4 regions of the Bacillus sp. KICET-3 genome follow, and region 2 is predicted to be linked to each of the others. Evidence: riboswitches for the same ligand, from Rfam matches in the RefSeq annotation. Region 2 holds a riboswitch; each other region holds the start of a gene.
What was found. Region 2 has a riboswitch for thiamine pyrophosphate ahead of thiT (energy-coupled thiamine transporter ThiT). Riboswitches for the same ligand answer to the same signal wherever they lie in the genome.

Region 1: linked by a shared signal. The riboswitch ahead of tenA (thiaminase II) and the one ahead of thiT (energy-coupled thiamine transporter ThiT) in region 2 are both predicted to bind thiamine pyrophosphate.
Region 3: linked by a shared signal. The riboswitch ahead of tenA (thiaminase II) and the one ahead of thiT (energy-coupled thiamine transporter ThiT) in region 2 are both predicted to bind thiamine pyrophosphate.
Region 4: linked by a shared signal. The riboswitch ahead of thiC (phosphomethylpyrimidine synthase ThiC) and the one ahead of thiT (energy-coupled thiamine transporter ThiT) in region 2 are both predicted to bind thiamine pyrophosphate.

The regions. Positions count from the first base shown of each region.
Region 1 covers NZ_CP137345.1:4,437,442-4,441,656, forward strand. The annotation lists gene R5H20_RS22615 (ABC transporter ATP-binding protein) at 1-1,069, opposite strand, end outside; gene R5H20_RS22620 (ECF transporter S component) at 1,044-1,643, opposite strand; gene tenA (thiaminase II) at 1,640-2,326, opposite strand; TPP riboswitch at 2,434-2,539, opposite strand; gene R5H20_RS22630 (hypothetical protein) at 2,726-2,884, shown strand; gene R5H20_RS22635 (DeoR/GlpR family DNA-binding transcription regulator) at 3,229-3,978, opposite strand.
Region 2 covers NZ_CP137345.1:3,564,815-3,569,029, forward strand. The annotation lists gene R5H20_RS18240 (GntR family transcriptional regulator) at 434-1,537, opposite strand; TPP riboswitch at 1,701-1,801, shown strand; gene thiT (energy-coupled thiamine transporter ThiT) at 1,910-2,494, shown strand; gene R5H20_RS18250 (class D sortase) at 2,530-3,075, opposite strand; gene R5H20_RS18255 (processed acidic surface protein) at 3,187-4,182, opposite strand.
Region 3 covers NZ_CP137345.1:1,372,427-1,376,641, reverse strand. The annotation lists gene R5H20_RS06875 (thiazole synthase) at 1-71, opposite strand, end outside; gene thiS (sulfur carrier protein ThiS) at 74-277, opposite strand; gene thiO (glycine oxidase ThiO) at 274-1,386, opposite strand; gene tenI (thiazole tautomerase TenI) at 1,370-1,987, opposite strand; gene tenA (thiaminase II) at 1,962-2,663, opposite strand; TPP riboswitch at 2,750-2,858, opposite strand; gene R5H20_RS06850 (monovalent cation:proton antiporter family protein) at 2,917-4,215, opposite strand, start outside.
Region 4 covers NZ_CP137345.1:1,009,176-1,013,390, reverse strand. The annotation lists gene R5H20_RS05015 (ABC transporter ATP-binding protein) at 1-710, opposite strand, end outside; gene thiC (phosphomethylpyrimidine synthase ThiC) at 915-2,690, opposite strand; TPP riboswitch at 2,835-2,944, opposite strand; gene R5H20_RS05005 (sporulation protein) at 3,084-3,860, shown strand; gene aroD (type I 3-dehydroquinate dehydratase) at 3,901-4,215, opposite strand, start outside.

The sequences.
Region 1 (4,215 bases), 870 kb from region 2:
AGCCCGCTTTGTCATACAGCGCCTTGTCAGACCATTTTTTCAGCTCGCGGTCCTCCACATAAATCCGGCCTTTTTTCACGGCTTCTAAGCGAATCAAGCTTTTTAGAAAAGTGCTTTTTCCGCTGCCGTTCTTTCCGATGACTGATACCCACGCGCCTTTTTGAATCTGAAGATTGATGCCGTCTGCGACGGTTTTTTTGCGATAGCCGATCGCGGCATCTTCAGTGCGGATCAACGGCCCGCTGTCCGGGGTCCCGTTTTTTTCCGACAGCTCTTTTATTTTCAGTTTGGCAGAGAACTTGGCGGCAAGCGGGTGGTTCTCATCTTCAACGACTTCTTCCCATACCGCCGGATAAAGCTTCGGCTGCCAAATGCCGGCCTCTTTCATTTGCCGCTGAAAACGCCGGAGGATATCCTCCGGTATTCCATCACCGATGATTCGGCCGTTTTCGCTTAAAAGGATGACGCGGTCCATCCATTCGATGCAGCCGTCCAATACATGCTCGACAAACACCATCGTCTGCCCGGTTGTTTCAGAGACGTCTTTCAATAGGGCAAATATGTCTTTCCGGCTTGCCGGATCAAGCTGTGCAGTCGGCTCGTCAAAAAACAGCACCTCCGGTTCAAGCGCCAAAAGGCAAGCTAGAGCAAGCCGCTGCTTCATGCCGCCTGACAATGCCTCAATCGGTGTTTTCTTGTCGATATTCAGCCCGACCTGCTCCATGAATGAGGAGATCATCTGATCCATTTCCTCGCGGGGAATACAGCGGTTCTCAAGACTGAAGGCAATTTCTTCATCGACATGAAGCATGCAAAACTGCGAATCCGGATCCTGAAACATCACGCCCGTACTCTTCCTGCGATTTACCTCGCCGCTGACTTCAGCTTCAATGTGATCGGGAATAATGCCGGAAAGCGCCGAAATCAACGTTGATTTTCCGCTTCCGCTCGGCCCGAGAATCAACACTTTCTCCCCTTTATCAATCGATAAGCTCACACGGTCCAAGATCGTTTCTGAACGGTGGTAAAAGCGTACGGAAAGATTACTGCATCCTAGATATGAATTCATTTGATTCATCCTTTTTCCGATGTTCCTTCATCATGTCATACTGGTCAAGAACTCCTGTTTTCGCAAGCGCCCCGACCACCGCTTTGGCAAGCCAGCCGCCCAGGATCATTCCGCTGATGACTTGAATGACAAATGTGAGAATCAGCGTTTGCGTGGTGTAGTAGCCAAAACCGTTTGCCATCAGACTGTAAGCCATGCTGCCACACGCCGCGAGCGCTCCGGAAAGCATGAGTGTAAACAAGTTATAGCGCTTATAGCGAAAGATGGCAAAAGCGATTTCCGCCCCGGCCCCCTGAAACACGCCGATTAACAACGCCGATAACCCGAAATGGCTGCCTGTCAGCAGTTCAACCGACGCCGCTGCCGTCTCGGCAATCAGCGCCGCTCCCGGTTTGCGGATGATATAGGCAACGATCGGGCTGGCAATCACCCATATGCCAAACATAAAGTTTGCCCCCACAGGCCCGACAATCGCCGAGACCGGAATCCACAGCGTAGACCAGCCTAAATAAATGACACCGCAAGCGACCGACAATATAACCGTCATCACCACTTCTTTTATATTCCAGTTCATCGTCTCACCGACTCCATTTCAACCGGCCAGTCTTCAACTGTATAGGCCATCTCCCAAAACTGATATTCGAGCTGGCAGCTTAACAAAAAGAGCTCCTTCATGTTCTCTTTTTCTGTCTGGCGGGCCTCTTTCGCCCATTCATCCAAACGGGCGCAAAATGCCGTCGTGATTGAATCGGTTCTGTCTCCGTAAAAATGGATCCAGTCATAAAATGGATGCGACGGATCAGGCTGCACCTCTTTCAGCAACTTTTTGCCGATTTCCCAATATGTCCACGGACACGGAAGCAAAACGGCTAAAATGTCTCCGAGCGTGCCTTCGTGCGCCGCCGTCAGCATATGACGGATATAATGATGGGCCGATGGTGCAAGGGGATAGCCTTGCAGCTCTTCATATGCCACGCCTGCAACCCGGCAAAGATTGTTGTGAGGATGCACCTCGCTGTTCAATACAAAAGAAATCTGCTGATGGAACAGCTCCATGTCTTCGCGGTTTTGGCATTTGGAAATCGCGATTCCATAGATTTGAACAAAGGAATTCAAATACTCAAAATCCTGTTTAACATAATGGATCAGCTGCTCCTTTTTCAGATCGCCTGACGCCAGGCCTTTTACGAAAGGATGCTGAAAAATTGCTTCAAAGATAGGATCTGCCTCACGGCGAAGTTCTGCTGAAAAACTCATTATCGATAGCCTCCTTCATTCTGATAGGGGAAGGCACAAGGGGGGAAAGCGGCCTCTTATACAAAAAAGCCGCCCCAAAATGGAGCGGCTTGCATGATGAACTCATAAAGAAACCGACTCCACTTCCCTACGCTAGTATGAACTAGATCAGGTTCGAAGGGTCCAAGATCACCTCTTGTCTCAGCCAGCTTTATGGCTCCCCTAGTGGACTTCCTATTACATTAACTTTTACTCTACACATCAATGAACCTCATGTCAACCTTGCTTTCTTTAAGCCTGGGCACATGAAGTTTTAAAGAAGTTTGTGATTTTTGTATAAAAATTATAAATTTTCTGAAACCTTTTGGGCGCTTATCCGTCTAATATATAGAAAACAAATTTTATTTGGAGGGGATCGATATGATGATGTTTATCTTGATTTTGACACTGGCTGTGTATTTGTTCTACTCTTTCAGCAAAGACAACCGCCCGGCAAAGAAAAGCGGCAAAGCTCATCAGAAACTGGTTGTACTTCGGGAACATCCTTTGACTGCCCCTTCCAATGATACCAACTGTTAAATGCCGCTCCAATCTGAGTGTTAAATCGAACTGCACTCCAATCGTTAGAGACCTTCTAAGCGGGAGTGCAGTTTTTTACCGCTAAATTTGAATGTTGAAGGGATTCATGCGACGGTGTCTTGCCATGCGCCATTCATGTATAGATTCGTAGATATCAATATCTCGGAGGGATGCTGCAACAATAGCCTAGAGGTAATCTATCCGTGAAACAGCCGCCATCTTCAATGTTCGCAACCTTATCTCTCGCTCTGCGGAAGAAAACTGTTAAAAAAGGGCGGCTCCGATGATGAGGAAGAGAGTTTTCCATGCTCCTGAGCAAAAAGATGATGATCATCTGTTCGGATTCATTTTATCATTTTGGCATATTTGCTATAATACGCCTCTACATGCGGATTAATATGATTGTCAGTAATAATGCCTGTTATGTCTTTCACATCATAAAAGGTAAAAAAGGCCTCTATGGTAAATTTCGTACTATCAGCAAGGATATAACGTTCAATTGCATTATTTAGCACGATTTGCAAACCATAGCCTTCCTCTTCATTAGCTGTGGTTATATTTGTACCGGAAATCCCATTCGTACCAATAAAAGCCTTTTTTACTTTAATATCAGTTAATAATCTGTTCGCAAAGTACCCATAAAAAGTTCCGGTTTTTTTTCGATAACGACCGCCAGTTAAAATAATATCGATGTTCGGCATGTTTTGAACACGTTGGAACACATTGATCGAATTCGTTACAACATTCACATGCTTATCACCCAAATAATCAAAGATAAAATCACTGGTCGTACCAGAACCGATAAAAACGGTATCATAATCAGAGATCATATCCGCACAAATCTTGCCGATATGTTTTTTCAATTCAACATTAATGTCTCGTTTTTGATGATGCGATAATTCTATGTAATGGGAATCTCTTTTTTTGGCGCCGCCGTGAACACGGACGAGCAGCCCTTCGTTTTCCAACGCTTGCAAATCTCTGCGGATGGTCATTTCTGTTACATCAAGTTGTTTTGCCAGTTCTGCAACTTCCACTGTCTGATTTTTATCCAGCATTGAAAGAATGGCCCGATATCTCTCTTCTTTAATCATTTTGACTCCTTCATTACTGACTTTATTACTTGCAATGTACATAAATTATTTAGCAATGTCAACCTATGGGAATCGCTCGAAGCATTAGGTCTAACGCTTGCTTGTTAGCTCTTGGCAGCTCCTTTAAAATCGTTTGTTTCACCAAATGAATATGTTTTCCCATTAGGCATATTAAATAATTAAAAAGCACATATCCCCTGCAGAGGTTCATGTGCTTTTACCGATCACTATGTTGCA
Region 2 (4,215 bases):
TAGGGACGAACATTACTATATCATCTATTTTCATTTCGCACAATAGTTTTTTTGAAAAAATAATACTCAAGTTTAATCAGGCATTCATTGAGTCTGCTTTTGTGAAGTCCCTGCCGTTCGACTTACCGCTCTTTCCTATGGTTCCATGATTTACGTATGAATTTCAGGGTGCAGAAGTAACGTTGTCGGCTGTTTTAAAGAATGGACTGTCAGAAAGATTTCCGGTAAAGCTTTGGCGAAAGATAAAACCGCAAGAAAAATTATATGTCAACAATTCATTATTAATGTTTCTCCCCGTCACTTTTTTATTTATATTATCGTGAAGCTCCATATTTATACGATGGAAAAAAGATCACCGTCAAGATGATCAACCTCAAGACAGTGATCCAGCCTCTTCTTATTGACTTGTCGCAGAGTTTTACCAACTATAAATTCAGCTCTTTTTTACATTCGCGGTCGATTGTCTGACAACGAGCTCCGGTTTGTACACGGTGGAATGTTCCAGCTGATCCGTGTTTCGCCCTTCCACTTTTGCGATCATCCATTTGGCTGCTTCAATTCCCATTTGCATCTTCGGATGGGTCACTGACGTCAGCTTCACCTCCGACGCCTGGCTTAAATGTGAATCATCATAGCCGACGATTGAAATGTCTTCAGGAACTTTCAAACCGAATTCCCTGATCACGTCAAGCACCAATAGAGCAATTTGATCATTATAGCAAAAGATGGCGGTCGGACGCTCGGAAGAAGACAGACGTTTTCTGACTTCAGAAACCGTCTTTTCTTCTTTGTTCTCTGTCGTATAGGTGACGACCATGTCCGGATAAAAAGACAGACCGTTTTCTCTAAAGGCGCGGATAAATCCTTTCATCCTGTTGACGCCCTGCATGTCATCCTGTTTAAAAAGTCCGAAGACCTTTTCATGGCCGAGCTTGATTAAATGGTCAGTCGCGATAAAACCGCCGTATTCATCATCCAAAATAAAATGGGGCGGGTTCAATTCCTGGTAGAACTGATTGATCATCAGGTAGGGGATGTGATGCTGCTCCAGCGTCAGATAGTAATTTAAATTGGGATTGAAGCTTCCAGTTTTCGTCGGTTCAACGATCAATCCGTCAATGTCTTTTTCAAGCATGTTGACAAGACACTGCTTTTCTTTTTCAATGTCATTATTCGTGCTCGCTACGATCAGTGTGTAGCCCTCGCTCGACAACGTCGATTCGATCCCTCTTATAATGTAGGGAAAAATGTAATCGGACAGGTATGTCGTGATGACGCCGATCATTTTATGTCTTTCCTTTCCTTTTTCAGAAGGCCTAAGACGGTGCGAGCAATATGTCCCGGACCCCTGTTCCCTGTACAGAAGACCTTCATGAACCAAATCGCCTATCGCCTGCCGGATTGTATGTCTGCTGACATCAAAAATCTTCATCAATTCATTTTCCGAATGAATTTTTTCTCCAGGCTTAACCTTTCCCTCATATATCCATGATTTAATTTGGTTTTTGACCATGCTGTATTTTGTATGCTCGCTCATCAGATCAACCCTTTACTGCAACTTGTACGTACGAATAAATTCTATTATAAAGGAAAAGCCGATCACATTGCTACATATTGGAGAAATTAAGCAAAAAATTTTGAAAAATAAGCTTGTCGTCCGTTTTATTTTTTAGTATAGTAGAATATAACTAAATAACATTGATGACCACAAGGGGAGCCTTCAGGCTGAGAGTGAACGAATCGTTCTGACCCTTTGAACCTGTTAGTTAACGCTGGCGTAGGGATGTGGCAAAGTCATACTTATTGCATCCAAAGCAGTGCGTGGAAACTTTCCTACTCCTTCCCCGCATTGCTTTTTTATTGGGAAAGAAGTCCAGTATCCCTTTGTTCATCAAAAGTGAGGGTTACCATGAATCAATCAAAACAACTTGTCCAGCTGATTGAAATTGCAATCATGACAGGAATCGCGATCATATTGGACTTGGCTTCAGGCATGTTTTTAAAAATGCCGCAGGGCGGCTCAATCGCCGTCATGATGATACCGATCTTTTTGATTTCTTTCAGATGGGGGCTGAAGGCCGGGCTTACTACCGGATTTTTGGCCGGATTACTCCAGTTTGTCACCGGGGGCCTTTACGTGGTTCACCCCATTCAATTTCTTCTCGATTATTTTGTCGCACCAACGGCCGCCGGAATCGGAGGTTTATTCGCCGGACCGATCAGACATGCATCAGCGGCTGAAAAAAAAGGAAAGCTTGTGTCATACGTTACGCTCGCCGTCCTTCTTGGAAGCGGGTTGAAGTATTTCGCCCATGTTATCAGCGGCGCGGTCTTTTTCGCAAATTATACGCCTAAAGGAACGCCGGTTTGGATTTATACTTTAACGTATAATGGCACATATATGCTTCCATCCTTCATCATTTGCACAATCGTGCTGTGCCTGTTGCTGCTGACGGCGCCAAGGCTTCTGGGGCAGGGCGTCAATACAAGATAAAAAAACAGCGGACACCTTTTTAGGTTCCGCTGTTTTTACGTTTTTATTAAATCGGCAACCAATACATAACGCTCAGGGGCAGAACCGATGAAGTCAAAGGGATAGCATGTGGAAACAGTCAGTGTGGCTCTCGGCTTTGGAACGATGACGGTCCTGTCATCCGCATCCACGATCCGCACCTTTTTCACTCGATATGTAAAAGTTCCATAGGAAGCTTTTACAATGAGCTTATCCCCCTTGCCGACTTCGCCGAGCTTCCTAAAAACGGTGTCGCGATGTCCTGATAAAACCGAGTTGTCATCTTCGCCAGGCAGCACGGATCCGGCAAAATGGCCGACTCCTTTTTGCAGCTCATCTTCGTCTGTTCCATGGTAAATCGGAATCCTTGCATTGATTTTCGGAATGACCAGGTCGCCGATTTTTTCACCGCTTTCAAATGTCCGCTCAATCGCTGTTTTTTGCTTTTTTTCAGCATGAACAGCCGGCTTTTCTTCTTTCAGCTGCTGAGATGAAGCAAGGGCGCGGCCCTGTAAAAGCTTAGACACATTGACTGCTGCGACATACAGTCCTCCCGTGATCATCGCAATGGCAAAAAGCCATACAATCCTTTTTTTAAGAGACGCTTTCATATCCATTCACCTCTTCTCAAAAACGCCCATTCCAAATCGGTTTAGAATGGGCAGTTTCTTTGCTTATGCCGTTTTGCGAACCCTTCTAAGCAGAAAAAATCCGCCAAGCATCAGCGCAAAGCCAAAAATGGACCATTCGGCATAGTGACCGGCGGTTTTTGGAAGCTTAGCCCCTTTCACCGTCTTTTTCACACGATGCGTTTTTGCCTCGTGTGTAACGGCGTTTTTGGTCTGCTTCACTTTTGTTCCGGTTTGGTGAAGCAAATCTGATCCAATCATGTCAGGCGTAAACAAAGCGTCCAGTACGAAATTTCCTGCAAGATCGTACACTTCAACAAGAAGACTTGCCCCTTTCAGCTCATCCGCGCTGACAAGCGTCGTCAAAGATACTTCTTTTTTCTTTCCGTCTTTGACAAGATAATATTTCGTTTTTACCTCAAGCGTTTGCTGAAGATCATGTAATATAGAAAGGATTTGGGCGATATCTTTTGGTTTCAGCTCTTTTACCGTCTCAAAATCGGCAACTGCTTCAAGCCGCTCTCCGATCTCCATCAACTCAAATTCAAGATTCGGATTTTTTTCACGGACTTTGCGAAGGTGTGCTGTAAGCGCCTCCCATTCCTGATCATCTATGCCAAGCTCCTGAAACGGATTTTTGATTTCCACGCTTCCTTCATCATATGTAATTGAAAAAAGCGCATCATCCAATTCATATTCGAACATGAAAACATCGAGGATGTTTTGTCCATTTTCCATATAGCCATTGTCAACGAGAAGAGCGACCGCTTCTTTTTCACTTAAGCCGTAGCTTTTTAAATACGAAGCAAGCCGTTTTTGATTGAGTCTCTCTCCTAAAAAATCCCTCAACTCTTCAGTTGACTCAAAATCTTTCAGACTTTCATCATATGTATCTTGTAAATAGGCATCCAATTCTTTTTCTGTCATTCCTATTTCCTGAAGATACCCGCTCAGCTCAGATTGTTTCGGAGCTGCGAAAGCCTCTGCTGCCGGCACTAATAAGAACGCGCAGATCAACAGCGGCATCATCCTTTTCTTCATGATCAATGACCCCCTAAATTTATGTTTCCTTTT
Region 3 (4,215 bases), 2.2 Mb from region 2:
TCAAATGACGGGTACTTTCCTGTTCCAAGCAATAACCTTGATGAAAACTGTTGATCAGCGATTTTTAACATGTTTATCCCCCTCCGACAAAATGAACGATTTCGATGACATCGTTTTCTTCCAGTTTGATTTCTTGATATGTTTCTTTCCCTATAATTTGTCTGTTTCTCTCTACGACGACAACCCGATTTTCCAGCTGATAAGAAGCGAGCAGGTCATAAATCGTTCCCCCGTCATTCTTCCAGTCTATTTTCCGTCCATTCAGCTGAATAATCACTTATGCACAGCCTCCTTCCGCTCCACTTTGAACGCTTCTTCCCAGGCCGGATTGACCGGCCGGCCCACAATCATATCCGTGATCATCTCACCGGTTGCTGGCGCCAGGAGGATGCCGTTTCTGAAATGGCCCGCCGCAAACAAAACGCTGCCATTTTCAGGGTGCCGGCCAATATACGGATTGCCGTCCTCTGTTTCAGGCCTTAACCCGGCCCAGCATTGATCGATTTTCATGCCGCCGATCTCGGGCAGCATCATTTTCGCCTTTTTGACCACCGCTTCGATTCCGTTCAGGTCAGGCTTGTCATTCCAGTCTCCGTGTTTCATTGTGGCGCCGATGACAAGCTTTCCGCTGCGGCGCGGAACAATGTAGCAATGATCATGGTAAAGCGTTCTTGTTAAAGGAATGGTGTCATTCCAAACAGACAGACACTCGCCTTTTACCGGATAAAAGCTTTTGTTTAAACCGAGCTGCTTAAAAAAGACGCCGCTCCACACACCGCTTGCGATTGCCGCGTGCTCCGCCTCAACGGCGCCTGAAGCCGTCATTATGCGCACTCCGCCCCCTGATGCCGCTTCGACTGATAAAACAGGGGCATGCTCAAAGATATCCGCGCCAAACAGCTTTGCCCCTTTGGCGAAAGCCCTGCAAACAGAAAGAGGCTCAACATGAACATCATCCCGGATAAAATTCGCGCCGATGATTCCTTTGGCGGCATGCGGCTCTTTTTCAAATACTTCTTCGGCCGTCAGCCATTCAGCCGAATCGAGCTCAGCCATTGCCGCAAGACGCACCCGGTCGCTTTCAGTAAAGGCGAGTTTTAATATTCCCCCGTCATGCCGGTTGATGTCGATGCCGCTTATTTTTTTCAATTCAGGGGCCAGCCGCTTATACGCCGACTGGCTGGCTCTCGCAAACTCGAAAAATGTGCCCGGTTTATCGCATTCGGCATGGGCGCCGAGCATTCCGGCAGCCGCCCGGGTCGCTTTCTTCCCGATTTCTCCGCTTTCAAACACCGCTGTTTGTTTTCCCGCTTTCGCAAGATGATAGGCAATCGACGCACCGATGATTCCTCCGCCGATGATGATCGTTTCATAGCGCTTTTTCATATAGATCTCCCTTCACAAGACATGCAAGTCGTTCAGCCGCTTCAGCAGGCCGGTCTTTTGAAAAAATCCCGGACATCACGGCGATGCCGTCAGGGTTGGCCTGCTTTACCTCTGGAAGGCGATGTTCGGTTATTCCCCCGATGGCAATGACGGGGATGGCGACAGCTTTTTTGATCTCCTTCAGGCTGCCGGTTCCCCTCTCTGACAGCCCCTTTTTGCTGTCTGTTTGAAAAATATGGCCGAACAGTACGTAATCCGCTCCTTCTTTCTCAGCCTGCACCGCCTCTTCAACAGAGTGTACGGACTTTCCGATTTTCAAATGCGGGAAACGATTTCTTACACATTTAACCGAAAAACCGTGGGAAGGCAGCTGGACGCGGTGTATATTGTGAAACAAGGCGACATCCACCCTGTCATTGATGATGAGCTTCCGTTTATCGACTCCGCCTGCCAGCAGGCGTTCAATTAATTCAGACAATTCATGGACCGTTTTTGACCTCTCTCTGATATGGATGAAGTCGGCTATGTCCTTTATCGATATGATGCTGGCTGCAAGCTCCTCCAAAGTGTGCCGGTTATCGGTGATCGCGTGAAGTCTCAAGCTGTTCCACCCCGCCTTTTGACCAGCCCTCTTTTTTATGCGCCATATTCCAAAATTGGTATTCATAATAGCTTGAAATGACGAAGTTTTCCTTCATTTTCGCACGGATGCCGGCAGTGCTTTTTTCAGCCAGTTCGTCAAAACGATTGACCTGTTCGATCACCAGTTCTTTGAACCAGTCTCCTCCGTATGTCGCAATCCACTCCTTGTAAATGTCATTCTCAGGGCTGCACGTTTTCAGCGTTTCCCCGACATCATAGTAAAGCCAGTAACAAGGAAGCAAAGCGGCGAGTATTTCCGCAAAATTCCCGCTCATCACAGAACGATACATGTGGGATGTATACGCATATGCAGTGGGCGACGGCTTGAACGCATTCTTTTCCTCTTCCGTAATCCCCAATAATTCGGTGAATTTTCTGTGCAGGGAAAGCTCTGCTTCATAAGTTCCGTTTGCATGCTCCGCCATCCGGCTCGTTGTATACAGATCATCCGCATACGCCGCGGCGAAGGATTGAACCTTGGCAAAATGGGTCAAATAATAGGAATCCTGGAGAACATAGTATTTAAAGCAGTCGACCGGCAAAGAGCCGTCTCCAATTCCTTGGATAAACGGATGGACAAAGCTGCCCTCCCACCATTCTGCAGCGCTTTTCCGGCATTCTTCTGAAAACTTCATTTCGAGGCTCCTCCTTCAATTCAGAAAATGAAAAAACCACTTTCCCCGCAGGAAAAGTGGTTTGGAATTTGCATATAACAACCATATCAAATACCTTGCCACTTCCCTACGCAGGTTTGAACCTGTTCAGGTTATGAGGGTCTAAAAGTCACACTTTTATCTCAGCCCTTATCAAGGACTCCCCTAGTGGAAAACATTTCTTTTTCATTCAGTTATACTTTTATCTTAACACGAAATAGAAAATGGTCAAGCATCAGTCTTCAAGCGTTTTTTTCAATTCCGCGATATATTCGCGCGAACCCGTGGCGATCAGCCTGTCACCCATTTGCAGCCTTGTATCGCCGTGGGGAACCAGGCTGTCAACATCCCGGAAAATCCGGACGAAAATGACATCCCCCGTAAACGGGAACTCCCTTAGCAGCACTCCGTCAAACCTCTCATTGTTCATATTGATCTGGTACAATGATGCATCCTGATTCGCCAAAAGCTTCATGACACCCGGAGCCTCAATTAGTGCGCGAAGCATTGTTTTCGTTGATAACAGGATGGAGAATGTATCAATTCCGTTTTCTTTCAATTCGGACTCGGCTGCAGGCGAACCAGCGCTCGCAATGATTCTTTCGACGTTTTGCTCTTTGGCAAACAGCGCGATTCCGGTATTCCGCTCTTCATTGCCCGTCGCTACAACAAGAATGTCCGTCTCAAAAACGCCGTATGATTCAAGTGTTCCGAACTCATAGTCAGGCAAAACCTCCACATCAAAAACGGACTCTGACAGTTTTTCCTCTTTCTTTTCCTGATGCACATGCAGAATTCTGACATGGTATTCTTCAGGAGAAAGCTCAAGTGTAACCGGCAGCGTCATTTGGTTGGCGCCGATAAAGGTGATCGTTTTTTGCTCTTTGTCCTTTTGCGCTTTCGGCATTAACTTTTTGAAGCCGATCGGGGTAATGATGCTGGTGATCACGGCCACAAGAATAAGCGCGCCCGACATTTGCGCGTCTATGACACCGATCCGTTCGCCGATCGTAGTCGCGGCAATAACGAGAGACAATGTTGACGTCAGCAAAAATCCTGAAGCCAGCACGGTTTTTGTATCATACCACTTCTTCAAAAACAGCCCGGGAACGACCTTGCTGATCAAAAGCGCCACAAATAACAGCGGGATCATGATTAATATTTTCGGGTTTTCAAATAATGACCAAATGTCAAGCTTGACTCCCGTCATCACGAAAAAGATCGGAATCAAAAAGCCGTAGCCGAATGAATCAAGCTGCTGGACCAGTTCTTTATTCGGAGAAAGCAGTGACACGAGAACACCGGCCAGAAATGCGCCGAGGATATTTTCCGCGCCCAGCGATTCCGAAAGCGCCACAAGCACGATGATCAAGGTAAAAATCGCCCTTGTGCCGATTTGAATCGTTCCTTTTGACATGACTTCAATAAACGAGCGGTTTTTAAACACTCTCCCGAAAAGATAAAGAACGACACCTGCGGCAAACAATATGATCAACAGCCACATATTGCTGCTTTCGTCTCCATATATCGAGGC
Region 4 (4,215 bases), 2.1 Mb from region 2:
ACCCTTTGTCTGATGGACTGAAAAACGGGTGATGTTCTGCTGCGAGGAAAAGGCAAGTCAACCGGAATCACTTTGTGGATTTTTCCCGGCTTTGCCGTGAGAACCGCAATCCGGTTGGCTAAATACACAGACTCGTCAATGTCATGGGTCACCAGGATCATCGTCATGTTCTTCTCTCTCCATATCTCTGTCAGTACATCCTGAAGATGCTTTCTCGTAAAAGCGTCCAAGGCGCCAAAGGGCTCATCAAGCAAGAGAATGTCCGGCTCCCTCAGCAATGCTCTGGCGATCGCGACCCTTTGCGACATTCCGCCGGACAGCTCACGCGGATACAATTTCTCCGCGCCTTTCAGGCGGACCGTTTCAATCAATTCATCGACTTTTTTACGGATGGCCTGTTCTTTGAGGCTTAAATCCGCGGCGATATTTTGCTCAACCGTCATCCAGGGAAAAAGCCGGTGCTCTTGAAAGATAAAGCCTTGCTGAATCCCGGGCGCTTTTATTTCTCTGCCGTTCATGCTGATGCGCCCGTCATAATCCCCATCCAAGCCGGCGATGATTTTCAGCAGCGTACTTTTTCCACAGCCGCTTGGTCCAATGACGGTAAGAAATTCGCCGTTTTCAACCGAAAGCTTCACATCTTGAAGAACGTTGGCTTTGCGGCCGCCGTTTACAAACGCTTTTTCGTTCACTCGGATTGATAAAGACATCTTGTTCCCCGCTTTCTTTGTCAATTTGAAAATAAAAAAGCTCATATCCCAAATGAGATAAGAGCCTTCGGTTGACCGATCAGCGCTGATGGAATGTTCCGAAATATTACATAACATACTAATTCATATAATTCCGACCTGTCAACCCTATTTTATAAAAAAACAGATGAAAGGTTCCCCTTTCATCTGCCGTATTGCTTGTATTTAATTGTAAATTTTGCTGCCTGCTTGTTTAAATTCCTTTGCTTTCTCTTCCATTCCTTTTTCAATTGCCGCTTTTTCATCAAGATTGTTTTCTTTGGCGTAATCCCGAATGTCCTGAGAAATTCTCATACTGCAAAACTTCGGCCCGCACATTGAACAAAAATGCGCCGTTTTCGCACCCTCGGCCGGCAAGGTTTCATCATGGTATTCAAGCGCTCGTTCCGGATCAAGCGAGAGGTTAAACTGGTCGCGCCAGCGGAATTCAAAGCGCGCCTTTGACAGCGCATCATCGCGGATTTGCGCGCCGGGGTGGCCTTTGGCGAGATCTGCCGCATGAGCCGCGATTTTATATGTAATCACACCTTCGCGGACATCGTCTTTATTCGGCAGTCCAAGATGTTCTTTCGGCGTCACATAGCAAAGCATTGCCGTTCCGTACCAGCCGATCATCGCCGCTCCGATCGCTGAAGTAATATGATCATAGCCCGGGGCGATATCGGTTGTCAGCGGCCCCAATGTATAGAACGGGGCTTCTTTGCAAATCTCCATTTGTTTATCGACGTTTTCTTTGATTTTGTGCATCGGCACATGCCCCGGTCCTTCAATCATCACCTGAACGTCATGCTTCCAGGCGATTTCCGTCAGCTCGCCAAGCGTTTCCAATTCAGCAAATTGCGCTTCATCATTCGCATCCGCAATCGAACCGGGACGAAGACCGTCTCCTAATGAAAAAGCGATATCGTAGGTTTTCATAATTTCGCATATTTCTTCAAAATGTGTATAAAGAAAGCTTTCTTCATGATGCGCCAAACACCACTGCGCCATGATCGCCCCGCCCCGGGATACGATTCCGGTGACGCGTTTTGCTGTCAACGGCACATACCGGAGAAGGACGCCGGCATGAATCGTAAAATAATCGACGCCTTGCTCAGCCTGTTCAATCAATGTGTCGCGGTAAATCTCCCATGTCAAATCTTCAGCGACCCCGTTTACTTTTTCAAGCGCCTGATAAATCGGCACAGTTCCGACAGGCACCGGACAGTTGCGGATGATCCATTCCCTTGTTGTGTGGATCTCCTTTCCGGTGGACAGATCCATCATGGTGTCCGCTCCCCAGCGGATCGCCCAGGTCATTTTTTCCACTTCCTCTTCAATCGAAGAAGTGACGGCTGAATTTCCGATGTTCGCATTGATTTTCACGTGGAAATTCCGGCCGATGATCATCGGCTCGCCTTCCGGATGGTTGATATTTGACGGGATGATCGCCCGCCCGCTTGCCACCTCATCACGGACAAATTCAGGAGAAACATGCTCGCGAATCGCGATGAATTCCATTTCAGGCGTGATGATTCCCTTTCTCGCATAATGAAGCTGAGTGACATTTTTTCCTGGCTTGGCGCGAAGCGGTTTTCTTTTTAGCCACGGGTAGCTGTGATTCGCCTGATGCTGTTTTTTATAGCCGTTATCTTCAGGCTTGATTTCTCTGCCCTCGTATTCCTCGGTATCTCCGCGCTCTTTGATCCAATCCGCCCGCAAAGGCTTCAGCCCTTTATGAATATCGACTGTTTCATTTGCATCCGTATAAGGGCCGCTCGTGTCATACACGCGGACGGGCTCGTTTTCTTCTTCGCCGAATGATCCCGTCGTAGGGCTCAGGGCGATTTCCCGCATCGGCACTCGAATGTCTGGCCGCGATCCCTCGACATATACCTTCCGGCTTCCTGAAAAGCTTGACATAATCGAGATGTTTGCTTGCTGTACTGACTCATGTTTCATGTTTTGATCCTTCCCCTCTTTTAAAATGATCAGGACGAAACTCCAGAACAGCACCAGCACAAAAAAACCAGGCACATGTTCATGAACCTGGTTTACAGTCAGTAAAATATCCGCAGATGGCCGCAATACATCGCCCGGTCTCTGCAAACACCTTTTTTACTTCCCCACGCTGGTACGAACCAGATCAGGTCCAAAGGGTTAAGAAACGCGCTTGTTTCTCTCTCAGCCCAAACAGGGCACCCCTAGTAAAGCTATTAAATTCGTTTTTATGGTAACATATCGATTTAGCGATGAAAAGAGAAAGTTAAAACGATTCAGAAATAAATGAATCCTTTTAGCGATCAAACGCGTATAAACATTGCCTTTATTTCAACAGAAGGAGAAGATCAATATATGTCATTTTTTAAAAAGCTTGCGGCTAGCGCGGGCATCGGGTCGGCAAAGGTCGATACGGTTTTGGAGAAAGATGCCTACCTGCCGGGAGAGGAAATCAGAGGAACCGTTTCTGTAAAAGGCGGCAATGTCGAACAGCAGATCAGGTATATCGAAGTATTGCTGAGTGCGAAATATGCCGTTGTAAAAGATGATAAAAAGGAATGGAAAACCGCCACCATCAAATCCCACCGCGTAACAGAAGCGTTCACAATCAGCCCCGGGGAGGAGCGGCATTTTTCTTTTTCATTCAACCTGCCGCTTGATACGCCGATATCGATGAAAGCAGCTGGCGTTTTCTTATTTACAGATCTCGATATTCAAGGGGGAATAGATAAATCGGATAACGACCCGATCATCGTCAAACCGCACCCGTGGATCGATGCTGTGCTGAAAGCCGTCGAAGAACTCGGATTCCGGCTTCGTGAAGCAGACTGTGAACATGCGCCATACTTCAAACAGCGGCTGCCGTTCGTGCAGGAATTCGAATTTGTTCCGGTGGCACAACATTACCGCCGCCTGTTTGACGAATTAGAGCTCGTTTTTCTTTTAGATGACAGCGGCCTGGAGATGATGATCGAGGCAGACCGCCGCGCAAGAGGTTTAAGAGGCTGGCTGGAAGAAATGTATAATGAAGGCGAAAGGCTCGCCCGCGTCCGGTTTGACGAAGCAGAGCTGAAAGATGCAGAAGCGCTGAAACAATCGCTTCAGGCAATTATTGAGCAAAATGCCGGATAAACGGAAAAGGAGCCGCTGGAACGGCTCCTTTGTCTATTTATCAATTGCGATGCAAAATGCCAAGTATCTGCTTGAGCTCCGCCGCCGCGATTTGGCCTGGTGCAGATGCCTTTTCGGCTACGCCAAACGTCATCGCCGAACCAAACACCTCTCCGGCCAGCCGGCTGATCACACCTGTCCCGGCCATTGACATCGTAATAATCGGCCGCTCCGCATAGCGTTCATTCATCGTATGAGTCGCCTCAAGCAATGTCAGCACATCAGCCGGTGTTTCAGGCATCACCGCAATCTTGGGCAAATCAGCGCCTAATTCCTGGGCTTTGCGCAAGCGGGCAATGATTTCTTCCACTGGCGG